Linked DNA regions of Streptosporangium becharense. The protein of the gene in region 1 interacts with the protein of each later gene in a pairwise test. Links are inferred from orthologs where the notes say so. Each region holds a gene or a part of one and is shown on either strand. Other genes may lie near its edges. The genes, in order: rpe and eno.

Evidence for each region.
Region 2: the proteins of rpe (region 1) and eno interact in binary tests that used the Escherichia coli proteins (3 or more experiments, as listed by UniProt). The link is inferred for Streptosporangium becharense from one-to-one orthologs.

The regions. Positions count from the first base shown.
Region 1 is NZ_JACHMP010000001.1:1,626,066-1,633,104, reverse strand. The notes cover bases 2,849-5,762. They hold rpe (ribulose-phosphate 3-epimerase), read left to right. Parts: upstream 2,849-3,935; coding sequence 3,936-4,589; downstream 4,590-5,762. Other genes in these bases: F4562_RS06945 (ABC transporter ATP-binding protein), read right to left, coding at 4,798-5,762; F4562_RS06955 (RsmB/NOP family class I SAM-dependent RNA methyltransferase), read left to right, coding at 2,849-3,800. In the rest of the region: F4562_RS06970 (hypothetical protein), read left to right, coding at 1-528; def (peptide deformylase), read left to right, coding at 614-1,162; fmt (methionyl-tRNA formyltransferase), read left to right, coding at 1,168-2,097; more of F4562_RS06955, read left to right, coding at 2,103-2,848; more of F4562_RS06945, read right to left, coding at 5,763-5,856; F4562_RS06940 (ABC transporter ATP-binding protein), read right to left, coding at 5,928-6,929; F4562_RS06935 (ABC transporter permease), read right to left, coding at 6,943-7,039. UniProt on the Escherichia coli protein: Catalyzes the reversible epimerization of D-ribulose 5-phosphate to D-xylulose 5-phosphate.
Region 2 is NZ_JACHMP010000001.1:4,617,130-4,624,202, reverse strand. Bases 4,116-7,063 are described here. They hold eno (phosphopyruvate hydratase), read right to left. Parts: upstream 6,255-7,063; coding sequence 4,977-6,254; downstream 4,116-4,976. Other genes in these bases: F4562_RS20425 (nucleoside triphosphate pyrophosphohydrolase), read right to left, coding at 6,510-7,063; F4562_RS20435 (FtsB family cell division protein), read right to left, coding at 4,249-4,662; F4562_RS20440 (DUF501 domain-containing protein), read right to left, coding at 4,116-4,208. In the rest of the region: F4562_RS20460 (NAD(P)/FAD-dependent oxidoreductase), read right to left, coding at 1-10; F4562_RS20455 (uracil-DNA glycosylase), read right to left, coding at 185-985; F4562_RS20450 (hypothetical protein), read right to left, coding at 1,404-2,465; F4562_RS20445 (Ppx/GppA phosphatase family protein), read right to left, coding at 2,698-3,657; more of F4562_RS20440, read right to left, coding at 3,654-4,115; more of F4562_RS20425, read right to left, coding at 7,064-7,073. UniProt on the Escherichia coli protein: Catalyzes the reversible conversion of 2-phosphoglycerate (2-PG) into phosphoenolpyruvate (PEP). It is essential for the degradation of carbohydrates via glycolysis.

The DNA.
Region 1 (7,039 bases):
TGCGCGGACGAGCTGGTCGAGGCGATCCTGGCGGGCTCCGCCGCCCCCAGCGCCGTCACGGTGTGGCTGGAGTCCCGCCACCCCGAGGCCGCCGCCCGCGAACTGGTCAAGATCGCCGCCTCCGGCACCGCGGGCCGGCGCGGCACCGCGGGCTCCATCCTGGAGGAACTCGGCCCCGAGGCCGAGGCCCCGCTGCGGGAGGCCCTCGCCGAGCCGGCCATGTGGCGTTACGCCGCCTCCTGGCTGCACATCCGCGACCTGCCCGCGCCGGCCCTCACGCCCGCCGACAACACCTGGCTCGCGGTCGACGCGCTCGCCGCCATGCTGGAGCGCGGCGACGTCTCCGAGGCGATATGCGAGTTCGACGCGCTCGAACCCGGCGAGGACCTGGTCCGCGTCGTCGAGGAGATGGCCCTGGCCGACCACCCCGACACGATCACCGTCCTCGACATGCTGGGTGCGCACCACGCCAACGCCGCGGTGGCCAAGTCGGCCCGCAAGGCCGCGATGAAGGCCCGTTCCCGCTAGGCCGCTTTCGTCCCGGCACGCCCGAGGGAGGCGGGCAGGGCCCTTAGACTTGGTGAATCCCCCCGTGAGCGTGAGGAGATCCTCGTTGGCCGTCAAGCCCATCCGCCTCTTCGGCGACCCGGTGCTGCGCACCCCCGCCGATCCGGTGAAAGACTTCGACAAGGAGCTGCGCAGGCTCGTCAAGGACCTCACCGACACGATGATGGACGCCCCCGGAGCCGGGCTGGCCGCGCCGCAGATCGGGGTCGGGCTGCGGGTCTTCACCTACTACGTCGACGACCAGCTCGGGCATCTGATCAACCCCAACCTCGACCTGTCCGACGAGGCGGACGAGGAGGGCGAGGAGGGCTGCCTGTCCTTCCCCGGCCTGTCGTTCCCCACGCCGCGGGCGGTGCGCGCCGTGGCCACCGGCTTCAACATGCACGGCGAGCCGGTGACCCTGGAGGGCACCGACCTGATGGCCCGCTGCTTCCAGCACGAGACCGACCACCTCGACGGTGTGCTGTTCATCGACCGGATGGACCCCCGGCAGCGCAAGATCGCGATGAAGGCGATCCGCGAGGCCGAGTGGAGCGGGCTGTCGGCCCCCACGTTCAAGTTCTCCCCGCACGCCACCCAAGGGAAGGCTCTGTAGGAAACGTGCGCCTGGTCTTCGCCGGAACCCCGGACACCGCCCTGCCGTCGCTGCGGGCCCTGCTCGACTCGCCCCGTCATGACGTCGTCGCCGTCGTCACCCGGCCGGACGCCCAGTCGGGCAGGGGCCGGAGGGTTCACCCGAGCCCCGTCGCCGAGCTCGCCGAGGAGGCGGGCGTCGAGGTGCTCCGGCCGCAGAAGGCCGGTGACCCCGCCTTCCTGGAGCGGCTGCGGGAGATCGGCCCCGACTGCTGCCCGGTGGTCGCCTACGGCGCGCTCCTGCCGCAGGCCGCCCTCGACGTCCCCCGGCACGGCTGGGTCAACCTCCACTTCTCGCTGCTGCCCGCCTGGCGCGGCGCGGCTCCCGTGCAGCACGCCGTGCTGCACGGCGACGAGATCACCGGCGCGTCCACCTTCCGGATCGTCAGGGAGCTGGACGCGGGCCCGGTCTACGGTGTGGTCACCGAGGAGGTCCGGCCCGCCGACACCAGCGGCGAGCTGCTGGCCCGCCTCGCCGAGTCCGGCGCGGAGCTGCTGCTGGCGACCCTCGACGGGATCGAGGACGGCAAGCTGGAGGCCGTGCCGCAGCCCGCGGACGGCGTGAGCCTCGCCCCCAAGATCGGTGTCGACGACGCCCGGGTCGACTGGGCGGCGCCCGCCATGCGGGTCGACCGTCTCATCCGGGCCTGCACCCCGGCCCCGGGTGCGTGGACCGGGTTCCGCGGCACGCGGGTCAAGCTCGGCCCGGTGCGTCCCGTCCCGGACGCCCCCGCCCTGGCCCCCGGCCGGATCGCGGCGTCCAAGCACTCCGTCCTGGTCGGCACCGCCACCCACCCGGTCGAGCTGGGCGAGGTGCAGCCGCAGGGCAAGCGCCTGATGCAGGCGGTGGAGTGGGCCCGCGGTGTGCGGCCCGGCGACGAGGATCGGCTGGCGTAGAGATCATGAACAGCGGGGGTAAGGGCGGCGGCGCTGCGCGCGGCGGCGATCACGGCTCAGGCGGCCGCGCACGCGGCCGGGGCGGTCAGGGCTCCGGCGGGCGTGGCGGCCAGGGGGCCGGCGGTAAGGGGTCCGCAGGCGCGGCTTCCGGGGGGCAGGGCTTCGGAGGGCAGGGTTCCGGTGGTCGCGGGGGTCAGGGCTCCGGGCGACGCGGCGGCGCTCCACGTCCGCAGGGCGGAGGCGCCGGGCGGCCGGGCGGCCGGGGTACGCGTCCGGCCAGGCCGGTCCGTGACGAGGCGCGCAACGCCGCCTACGACCTGCTGCGCGCCGTCGACGAGCGTGACGCCTACGCCAACCTGCTGATGCCCACGCTGCTGCGTGAACGCCGCCTGTCCGGGCGCGACGCGGGCCTGGCCACCGAGCTGGCCTACGGCACCCTGCGCGGTCTCGGCACCTACGACGAGGTCGTCGCCGCATGCAGCGACCGGGCACCGGAGGACATCGATCCGCCGCTGCTCGACGCCATCCGCCTGGGTGTGCACCAGCTCCTCAAGACCCGGATCCCCCCGCACGCCGCCGTCGGCACGACGGTCGACCTGGTGCGGCTGCGGGTGGGCGCCGGGGCGTCGAAGTACGCCAACGCCGTGCTGCGCAAGGTCTCCACCCGGTCCCTGGAGCAGTGGCTGGCGATCGTCGCCCCCGACCCGGCCGCCGACCCGGTCGGCCATCTGGCCGTGGCCCACAGCCACCCCCGGTGGATCGTCGACGCGCTGCGCGACGCCGTGGGCGGCGACGCGGACGAGACCGCCGCGCTGCTCGCGGCCGACAACGAGCGTCCCCGGGTGGCCCTGGTCGCCCGTCCCGGCCGGTCGACGGTCGAGGAGCTCGTGGCCTCCGGTGCCGAACCGGCCGCGTACTCCCCCTACGGGGCCTATCTCGCCGAGGGCGACCCCGCGGCGGTCCTCGCCGTGGCCGAGTCGCGGGCCGCCGTCCAGGACGAGGCCAGCCAGCTCGTGGCCCTGGCTCTGACGCGCGTCCCGGTCCCGGGCCGCGACTCCCGCTGGCTCGACATGTGCGCCGGTCCGGGCGGCAAGGCCGGCCTGCTCGACGCCATCGCGATCCACGGGGACCCCGCGGGCGTCCCGGCGGCCTCCGGCGCGTCCGCGCGGCCGGGCTCCGCTCCCGGGGCGGCCGGTCCGGCCGCCTTCGGCGGCGGCGCGCACCTGGTCGCCGCCGAGGTGCAGTATCACCGGGCCCGGCTGGTGTGGCGGACCACCCGCCAGGCGGCGGTGATCACCGCCGACGGCACCGTGCCCGCCTGGCGGCCCGGGGCGTTCGACCGCGTCATGCTGGATGCCCCCTGCACCGGGCTGGGAGCGCTGCGCCGCCGTCCCGAGGCGCGCTGGCGCCGCGACCCGAGGAGCCTGGCGGAGCTGGGCCGGCTCCAGCGCGACCTGCTGGGCTCCGCCGTCGACTCCGTCCGGCCCGGCGGCGTCGTGGCGTACGTGACCTGCTCGCCGCACCTGGCCGAGACCGTCACCGTGGTCGGAGACCTGCTGCGCCGCCGGGACGACGTCGAGACGCTGGACGCCCGCGCCTATCTCCCCGAGGTCGAGGGCCTGGGCGACGGGCCGTACGCGCAGTTCTGGCCGCACCGCCACGGCACCGACGCCATGTTCCTGGCGCTGCTGCGCCGCCGCTGAGCGCTCACCGGGACGCCCCGGCCATCCGGTCCGGGGCGTCCCGGTGAGCGCACCGCCCCCGGTGAACGCGGCGGCGCCCCCGGCGGACCCACCGGTGACCGGAGGTGCCGGCGCGCCTCGTAGAATCTGCCAATCATGGCCGTACAGATCTCGCCCAGCATCCTGTCCGCCGACTTCGCCCGTCTCGCGGAGGCGGCGGCGGCGGTGCCCAACGCCGACTGGCTGCACGTGGACGTCATGGACAACCACTTCGTGCCCAACCTGACCCTCGGCCTGCCGGTCGTCGAGTCCCTGCTCAAAGCGACCTCGACGCCGCTCGACTGCCACCTCATGATCGAGGATCCCGACCGGTGGGCCCCGGCCTACGCCGAGGCGGGGGCGGGCAGCGTGACCATCCACGCCGAGGCGGCCAAGGCCGCGGTGCGCACGCTGCGGCAGATCCGCGGCGCCGGCGCCAGGGCGGGGCTCGCGCTGAACCCGGCCACCCCCGTCGAGCCGTACGAGGACCTGCTCGGCGAGGTCGACATGCTCCTGCTGATGACCGTCGACCCCGGTTTCGGCGGGCAGAAGTTCCTCGACCTCGTGCTGCCCAAGATCCGCCGGGCTCGTGAGCTCATCGGCAGGCACGGCGGCCAGGTGTGGCTCCAGGTGGACGGCGGCATCGCCGTCGGGACGATCGAGCGGTGCGCCGAGGCCGGCGCGGACGTCTTCGTGGCCGGCAACGCCGTCTACGGCACGGACGACCCGGCCGGTGCGGTCGACGCCCTGCGCGCGCTGGCCGGCGGCTGACGGCCCGGGCGGGCGTCCCAGGGCGGGCGTCACGGTGAGTCCCACGGCGGGTGTCCCCTGAGTTCCAGGGCGGGCGTCACGGTGAAACGCGAAGACCTCCGTGCGGTGTGGAGCCTCGGGCACCTTCACCGCGTCGGAGGTCTTCGCCGTCGATCACGCCCCGCCGCCGGCGACGTCCGGGGACGGCACGCCCGGCGGGCCGGAGCGCCTATCCGAGAGGCTTCTTGACGGACCCCTTGAGAGGCCCCGTCTCGGACACCGCATCCGTCTGCGGGTGCGACGGATCGGCTCGCAGAGCCGGGTCCAGCACCACGTCATGGCCGTGCACGGTGGGCTCCTCGGGGAAGTGGCAGGCGGTCAGGTGCCCCTCGGCGTTGCCCTCCAGCCACACCAGGGGCGGCTCCTCCTGCGCGCACTTCTCCTGCGCCTTCCAGCAGCGGGTACGGAAGCGGCAGCCGGACGGCGGGTTGACGGGGGAGGGGACGTCCCCGGCCAGGCGGATGCGCTCGCGCGGCCGCTCGTCCTCCAGCACCTCCGGCACCGCCGACAGCAGCGCGTGCGTGTACGGGTGGCGGGGACGCTCGTACAGGGAGGTCCGGTCGGCGATCTCGACGATCTTGCCGAGGTACATGACCGCGACCCGCTGCGAGAAGTGCCTGACCACCGCCAGGTCGTGCGCGATGAACAGGAACGCGATGCCCAGGTCCCGCTGGAGGTCCTGCAGCAGGTTGATGACCTGCGCCTGGATGGAGACGTCCAGGGCGGAGACCGGCTCGTCGGCGATGATCAGCTTCGGGTTGAGGGAGAGCGCGCGCGCCACCCCGATGCGTTGCCGCTGGCCGCCGGAGAACTCGTGCGGGAACCGGTTGTAGTGCTCGGGGTTGAGGCCGACGATCTCCAGGAGTTCCCGGACCCGCTTGTCCCGGCCGCCCGGCGGGTTGATGCCGTTGATCTCCATGGGGCCACTGATGATGCTGCCCACGGTGTGGCGGGGGTTGAGCGAGGAGTACGGGTCCTGGAAGATCATCTGGATCTCGGCCCGGATGGGCTTGAGCTCCCTGCGGCCGGCGTGGCCGATCTCCTGCCCCCGGTAGCGGATGCTGCCGCCGCTGGGCTCCAGCAGCCGGGCGGCCAGCCGGCCGGTGGTGGACTTGCCGCAGCCCGACTCGCCGACCAGGCCCAGCGTCTCACCGGCGTGCACCGTCAGGTCGACGCCGTCGACCGCGTGAACCCGGCCGACCTGCCGCTTGATGACGAAGCCGCCCATGACGGGGAAGTGCTTCTCCAGCCCGGACAGCTCCAGCAGCGCCTCGCCGCGGGCCTCGCCGGTTGTCTCGCTCACTTGTGGATCTCCCTCTTCTGGGCGAGGGTCAGGTAGCACGCGTCGCCGTGGCCGCGGTGCGGGGACAGTTCGGGCCGCTCGGTCCGGCAGATCTCCGGACCGGCCAGCTGCATGTAGTCGCAGCGGGGGTGGAACGGGCAGCCGGCCGGGATGTTGATCAGGCTCGGCGGGGTGCCGCGGACCGGCTGGAGCGGCACGTCCACCGAGGAGCCCAGGCTGGGCATCGAGGCCAGCAGTCCCCAGGTGTAGGGGTGGCGGGGCTCATGCAGCACCTCCCTGACCGTGCCGCGCTCCACCGCCCGCCCGGCGTACATCACCAGTACGTTGTGCGCGGTGTTGGCGACCACGCCGAGGTCGTGGGTGATCAGGATGATCGAGGTGCCGGTCTGGTCCTGGAGATCCTTGAGCAGGTCCAGGATCTGGGCCTGCACGGTCACGTCCAGGGCGGTGGTCGGCTCGTCGGCGATCAGCAGGTCGGGGTCGCACACCAGGGCCATCGCGATCATCGCGCGCTGCCGCATGCCGCCGGAGAACTGGTGCGGGTAGTCGTCCACCCGCAGCTTCGGCTGGGGGATGCCGACCCGCGTCAGCATCTCGATCGCGCGCTGCCTGGCCTTCTCCCGGCTGGCGCCGGTGTGCTTGCGGTAGACCTCGCCGATCTGCCGGCCGATGGTGTGGTACGGCGAGAGCGCCGTCAGCGGGTCCTGGAAGATCATCGCGACCTTGTTGCCGCGCAGTTTCTCCATGGTGGAGCGGGGGGCACCGATCAGCTGCTGGCCGTCCAGCAGGATCTCACCGCTGATCTTGGTGGTCTCCGGGTTGTGCAGGCCCAGCACGGTCAGGTTGGTCACCGACTTGCCCGACCCGGACTCGCCCACGATCCCCAGCGTGGTGCCCTTCTCCACGTCGAAGGAGAGCCCGTTCACCGCGTGGACGACGCCGTCCTCGGTGTGGAAGTCGACGGTCAGGTCACGGACCGAGAGGAACGGAGTTGACACTTTCTTCAAGCTCCTAGCCCAGCCGCACGCGGGGGTCGATGACGGCGTACAGGATGTCGACGATGATGTTGAAGATGACGATCGCCCCGGCCGCGACGAGCACCGTCGCC
Region 2 (7,073 bases), 3.0 Mb from region 1 along the record:
TGCGATCCACGACGACGTCATCCTTCGGTAGGTTCGAGGCTTGTGAAACCTTTCACAAGCATACGTCCGAGCCTCCGCTCACACCAGGGGGCGAACCAGCAAATCGCTCGGAACTTCCGCTACCAGCTAGAAACACCTTCGTTTACTGCGAGAATTCCTGCCGATCTTCTCTTTGTGATCGAGTTCACAAGCTCCGAAGCGCGTTTGCCCTGCTGAAGAGGGTGTCGAGCATCTCGGCCGTCACCCGACCGGTGAAGGTGTTCTGCTGGCTGGGGTGGTAACAACCGAGCAGATGCACTCTCCGCCCGTCCTGCCAGGTCAGCGGCACTTCGACGCCGTGTCCGAAGGCCGGGCGGGGCCGCGGCGGCGCACACCCGGCCTCCTGCAACGCCGGCCAGAGCGCCTGCCAGGCGAAGCCGCCCAGCGCGACCACCACGCGCAGGCTCCCCGCGACGAGCGCGATCTCCCGGGACAGCCACGGGGAGCAGGCGGCCCGCTCCGCGGGGTCGGGCTTGTTGGCGGGCGGGGCACACCTGACGGCGGCCACCATCCGCGCGCCGATGAGACGCTGGCCGTCGTCGGCCCGGACGCTGGTCTCCCGCGCGGCCAGGCCCGTGCGGTACAGGGAGGCGAACAGCCAGTCGCCGCTCCTGTCCCCGGTGAAGATGCGACCGGTCCGGTTGCCGCCGTGCGCCGCCGGAGCCAGGCCCACGATGAGGACCTCCGGCTCCTCCTCGCCCCATCCGGGGATGGGCCGCCCCCAGTAGGTCTCCGTGGCGAACGCCCGCCGCTTGACCGTCGCGACCTCCTCCCGCCACTCCACCAGCCGTGGACAGGCCCGGCAGACCGACTGCGCGGCGGTGAGCTCGGCGAGCGAGCGGCTCGCCTCCGCCAGCTCCCGCACCCCGGCGGGATCACGGGCGACGGGCGTGCCGGATGAGGCCGGGTCCCCGGGCCATCCGGATCCGGGTGGGACGCAGGTCATCGACTACCTCCAGCGTGGGGGCCCGGGTCCGGGCCGGGGAGGGAAAGCGGCACGATACCGTACGGCGACGCGGCGGGGTCCCGACGCCGGAGGGGCAGGGCGGGCGTCCGGCTCCGGGCGGCGGCGGGGACGTCCGCGAGTTGACCGTGCTGTCCGGCGCGTCCGGCTCCGGGCGGCACATCCGGCGCGTCCGGCTCCGGGCGGCACATCCGGCGCGTCCGGCTCCGGGCGGCACGTCCGGCACGTCCGGCATGTCGGACTCCGGACCGCGGCGGGGACGTCCGGCCCGGCTCCGGGCGGCGGCGGGGCCCGGTCGCCGCCGGAAAAGCCGCAGGCGGCGCCCGCCGGATGCGGACGCCGCCTGTCCTTCAGCTGTGACGACCCCGGGCGCCGGACGCCCGGGGCGGGATCCCGGTTCCTAGGCCGCCGTCTCGGTGTCGGCCGGGGCCGGCGCCGGAGCGGGCGCCGGGGTCTTGCAGGTCACCTCGGCCTTGACGGCTCCGGTGGTGGAGCCGTCGTACAGCTCGATCGCCCGCGAGGCGTTCCCGGACGCCGAGGCGGTCCAGGAGTCGCTCACGATCTGGCGCTGCGGGCCGTGGCCGGTGAAGTAGACGCTCTCCCAGCTGCCCGGGACACCGTCACGGATCCAGCGGTACTTCACCCGGGTGTCGCCGTGCGAGACGCCGATCGTGCCGGTGAAGGTCCGCGTGACCGGGCAGGTGCCCTCGTAGGCGGAGGGGGCGTCGACCGAGGCCGAGACCTTCGGCGTGGTGTCCTTGCACCAGATCTTGAAGTAGGCCCGGTTGGAGGAGTTCTCGACGGGGTCGACGATCTGCAGGGCGGCCCAGCCCCGGAAGTCGTCGCGGGGCTTGAACACGTGGACGACCTTGCGCGAGCCGTTGACGCGGACGGCGTCGCTGTCGACGACGTGGCCGTTGACGACCCACTGGTAGCGCACCCAGCGGGAGCTGGAGGCGGTGATGCGGCCGATCAGCGCAGCCTCGCAGTTGCCCTCGTCGACCCAGACCGTGGCGCCGATGCCGGGCTGGACGACCTCGTGCCCGCCGTCGTTCCCGCCGTCGTGCCCGCCGCCGTCGCAGGAGACCGCGAAGCGGCCCTTGCCGGAGGTGGCGCCGCGCGGGGCCAGGACCTGGACGGCCTGCCAACCCTTGACGTCACCCTTGAAGGTGCCCTTGTCCTTGACGGTGAAGCTCTTGACACCCTTGCCGCGGAAGGTGAAGGTCTTGACCTTGCCCTTCGACCCGTCCCCGTACAGCCAGCGGTAGGCGACCGTGGTCTTGCCCGCGACGGCCTTCACCTTGATCTTCGAGGAGAAGGTCACATTGACGGGGCAGTCACCCTTGTACTTCGAGGGGGACGCCTTGGGGGTGCCGACCGACACCGCGGGCTTCGGCTTGGCGGCGGAGGCCGCCGACCCGGTCGCCGCGGCCGCGGGCGTGGCCAGTAGCCCCGTCGCCATCGTGGCCAGCATGGCCGCGCCGGCTCCCGCCGCGGCTAGCTTTCTCGCTAGTCCGGATTTCATGAGGGGTTGCTCCGTTCGAGTGGGAGACATAAGAGCGCCCCAGGAGACGGTTGCCGCCCCGACCTCAGCCGTGCCGGGCTACGGCAAAGCCTCACTAAAGCGCCTTTACCTAACCATAGAACGCAAGCGCCGCTCAATACCGCTTAATCGGGCGATTGTCCAGATTCAGTTAACGCTTCGCGACGGACCAGGCGATACCGTCGAGAATGTCACGCTCGCTGGCGACCACCTCTCCAAATCCGTAACGCGTCATGACACGGTCCAGAATGAGAGCCCCCGCCCCGATGACGTCGGCCCTGCCGGGATGCATGACGGGAATCGCGGTTCGCTGCCCGACGGTCATTCCCAGCAGACGCTCGGTGACATCGTGCACGTCATGCGCCGCGATTCGCGCGTGGTGGATTTTCTTCGGGTCGTATTCCGGCAGGTTGAGCGCCATTCCCACCACGGTCGTGACGGAGCCGGCGAGTCCGACCAGGGTCAACGCCCGCTCCACCGGAACTTCGGCGGCGACGCGGTCCAGCGCGTCGTCGATGTCGGCGATCACCGCCTCGACCGCCTCGGCCGCCGGCGGGTCACCCGCGTCACGCAGGTGCCGCTCGGTCAGCCGGACGCACCCGATGTCGACCGACAGCGCGGCCTCGACATGCGTCGAGCCGAGCACGAACTCGGTCGAGCCGCCACCGATGTCGACCACCAGGTACGGCGGGCGGGTGCCGTCGGGGGTGGGGAGGCCGGTCTCGAACGAGAACCGGACCAGATCGTGGGTGGCGCCGACGAACGACAGCTCGGCCTCCTCGGCACCCGTGATCACCTCGGGCTCCACCCCGAAGATCTCGCGGACGCCGTCCGTGAACTCCTGCCGGTTGGCGGCGTCGCGTGTCGCGCTGGTGGCCACCACACGGACCGCGCCGGCGCCGTGGCGGTCGATGAGCTCGGCGTAGCCGCGCATCGCGGCGAACGTCCGCTCCAGCGCCTCGGGAGCCAGCCTGCCGGTCTTGTCGACCCCCTGCCCCAGGCGGACGATCTCCATCCGCCGCTCGACGTCGGTCAGCCTGTCGTGGCCGATGTCGGCGATGAGCAGGCGGACGGAATTGGTGCCACAGTCGATCGCGGCGACACGGGTCACGTGGTCTCCTTCGAGGGTTCGGCGCTCGTGGTCTGGGTGGGGTCGTCCGGCTCCCCGGCCCGGCAGCAGGGGCCCGTGGCCCACCACTCGCCGATCGCGTCGAGCGCCTCGCGGCCGAAGGGGTTGACGCCGGGCACCGCGAGCTCGTGACCGACCAGGGCGTGCAGGCACTTGACCCGGGTGGGCATGCCGCCCGCGCTCTGCATGTCACGCGGCAGCGGCTCCAGGCCCTCCTCCGCGGCGGCCTTGTCGCGGCGCGCGACGTAGTCGTCGTGGGCGGCCCGGTACGCCTCGGCCAGCTCCGGATCGTCGGCGAGCCTGGCCTGCATGTCGCGCATCATCCCCGACGTCTCCAGCCTGCCGATGGCCGATGCGGCCTTCGGGCAGGTCAGGTAGAAGGTCGTGGGGAAGGGTGACCCGTCGGACAGCCGCGGAGAGGTCTCCACGACGTCAGGCAGCCCGCACGGGCAGCGGTGCGCCACCGCGCGCAGTCCTCGCGGCGTCCGGCCGAGCTGCCGCCCCACCGCCGCCACGTCGCGATCATCCACCATTCGTGACACCCCCTGAAAGACGACATCCAGGGTATCGGCGTCACCCGGCGGCCTTGGCCGCCTTCTGCCCCGTACCGCTGTCGGCGGCCCTGACCGAGTCCCACAGCGTCGCGTACCACGGCGGTCTGACCGCGGCCTTCTTCGGGGCACCCGCGGTGCCCTTGCCCGGCGCGGGCGGCCTGCCCATGACGACGTAGCACTTCTGGCCGGGATCGCAGTAGAACAACCGCTCCCGGGCCTGGCGCTTGATGTAGCCGGGATCCTGGAGCTGCTTGTGGCGGTCGTCCAGGACCTTGATCGCCGCCTGTTCCCTGGCCTTCTCCTGCTCCAGCTGCGCGATCTGGCGGCGCTGGGCGATGTACTCCCGGATCGGATAGGCCAGGCTCATCGCGATCGCGCACACCACGACCGCGAGGACCGCGGCCCGTCCCGTCAGCTGCGGCCGTTTCGCCACGCACCCTCCCCGTCCACGTTCCGGCGGTGCCGTCTCCCGTGCCCGCTACGGCGGCCCCGACACCGGAGGACGGCGGATCGTCCGCGGACTCCGGCGGCACCCGACCGCGTTCGCCCGCGACGCGGCTTACGCCCGGAATCGGACGCAAGCCGCGAGACGAAACTACCGCCGCGAGCGTGGGAAGAGCGCGCGACCCGCGTGACGGGCCGGACGACGACCCGTGTGACGGGCCGTGTGGCGGTCCGTGTGGCGGTCCGTGTGACGGGTCACGTGACGACCCGGCCGACGGGCCACGTGACGACCCGGGTGACCCTCTAGCGCCGGAAGCGCGGGAAGGCGGCGCGTCCCGCGTAACGGGCCGCGTCGTCGAGCTCCTCCTCGATGCGGAGCAGTTGGTTGTACTTGGCCACGCGGTCGGAGCGGGCCGGAGCACCGGTCTTGATCTGGCCGCAGTTGGTGGCCACCGCGAGGTCGGCGATCGTGGTGTCCTCGGTCTCGCCGGAACGGTGGCTCATCATGCAGCGGTAGCCGCTGCGGTGCGCCAGGTCGACGGCGTCGAGGGTCTCGGTGAGGGTGCCGATCTGGTTGACCTTGACCAGCAACGCGTTGGCGGTGCCCTCGGCGATGCCGCGGCCCAGCCGCGCGGGGTTGGTCACGAACAGGTCGTCGCCGACGAGCTGGACCTTGTCGCCGAGGGCCGTGGTGATGGCCTTCCAGCCCTCCCAGTCCTCCTCGTTCAGCGGGTCCTCGATGGAGACGAGCGGGTAGTTCGCGACCAGGTCCTCGTAGAAGGCGATCAGCTCGGTGGCGGACAGGCCCTTGCCGTCGATGGTGTAGACGCCGTCGGAGTGGAACTCCGAGGCGGCCACGTCGAGCGCCAGGGCGACGTCGTCGCCGGGCACGTAACCGGCCTTCTCGATCGCGACCAGGATGAGGTCCAGCGCGTCGCGGTTGGACGGCAGGTTCGGCGCGAAGCCGCCCTCGTCGCCGAGACCCGTGGCGTAGCCCTTCTCCTTCAGCACCGACTTCAGGGCGTGGTAGACCTCGGTGCCCATCCGCACGGCCTCGCGGAACGACTCCGCCCCGATCGGGGCGATCATGAACTCCTGGATGTCGACGTTGGTGTCGGCGTGCGCGCCACCGTTCAGGATGTTCATCATCGGCACCGGGAGCACGTGCGCGTTGGGCCCGCCGACGTAGCGGAACAGCGGCAGCTCCGCGCTCTGCGCGGCGGCCCTGGCCACGGCCAGCGAGACGCCCAGGATGGCGTTGGCGCCCAGGCGCTCCTTGTTGGGCGTGCCGTCCAGGTCGATCATGACCTGGTCGATGCTGCGCTGCTCGGCGGCGTCGAACCCGATGATCTCCTCGGCGATCTCGTCGGTGACCCCGAGGACGGCCTTCTCCACGCCCTTGCCGCCGTAACGTCCGTCACCGTCGCGCAGCTCGACGGCCTCGAACTGGCCGGTGGACGCGCCGCTGGGAACCGCGGCGCGGCCCTGGCTGCCGTCGTCCAGGAGGATCTCGACCTCGACGGTCGGGTTGCCCCGGGAGTCAAGGATCTCGCGGGCGGTGACACCCTCGATGGAAGCCACGAAGCGCTCCTAAGGTCGCAGGACGGTATGCCTCAGCAGCCTATCGAGACCTACTTACCGGTACTGCGAGGGGCACCTCCCGCGGCGGCCGGCCGGGCCGGTGACCGGGCCACCGGCCCGCCGGGCGGCGTCGGCCCGCCAAACGGCCGTCAGCTCACCGGACGGCTGTCAGGCCCACCGGGCGGCCATCGTCGGCCCACGACCGTCAGGCCGTCAGGCCCGCCGGGCGGCCGTCGTCGGGCCGTCGGAAGACCGTCAGGCATCCCGGACGCGGTCGCGGTAGGCGCGGGCGACGGCGCGCAGCTCGGCCTCCGGGTCGAGGCCGGCTTCGTGCGCCTGGCGGACGAGCTCGAAGAGCCGGGCGCCGAGACCGTCGGCGGGGATGCCCTCGGGCAGGCCGGTGGACGCCCCGGCACGCTCGGCGCGGCGCAGGAGCTGGGCGGCGAGGGACAGCGCGGGCTGCCCCATCGGGACGCCGTCGACGGCGGAACCCGGGTCGCCGCCGTTCTTGGCGGCGCGCTCGGCCGCCTTGATGGTCTCCCAGTTGGCGCTGACCTCGCCCGCGTCCTCGACCTCGGTGTCGGCGAAGACGTGCGGGTGGCGGCGGACGAGCTTGGCGACGATCCCGTCCGCCACGTCGTCGACGTCGAACCCGTCGGGCCGGTCGCGGGCGACCCGCGCGTGGAAGGCGACCTGCAGCAACAGGTCGCCCAGTTCCTCGCGGAGCGCCGCGTGGTCGCCCTCCTCGATGGTCTCCAGCACCTCGTACGCCTCTTCGATGAGGTACGGGGCCAGCGACTCGTGGGTCTGCCGGGCGTC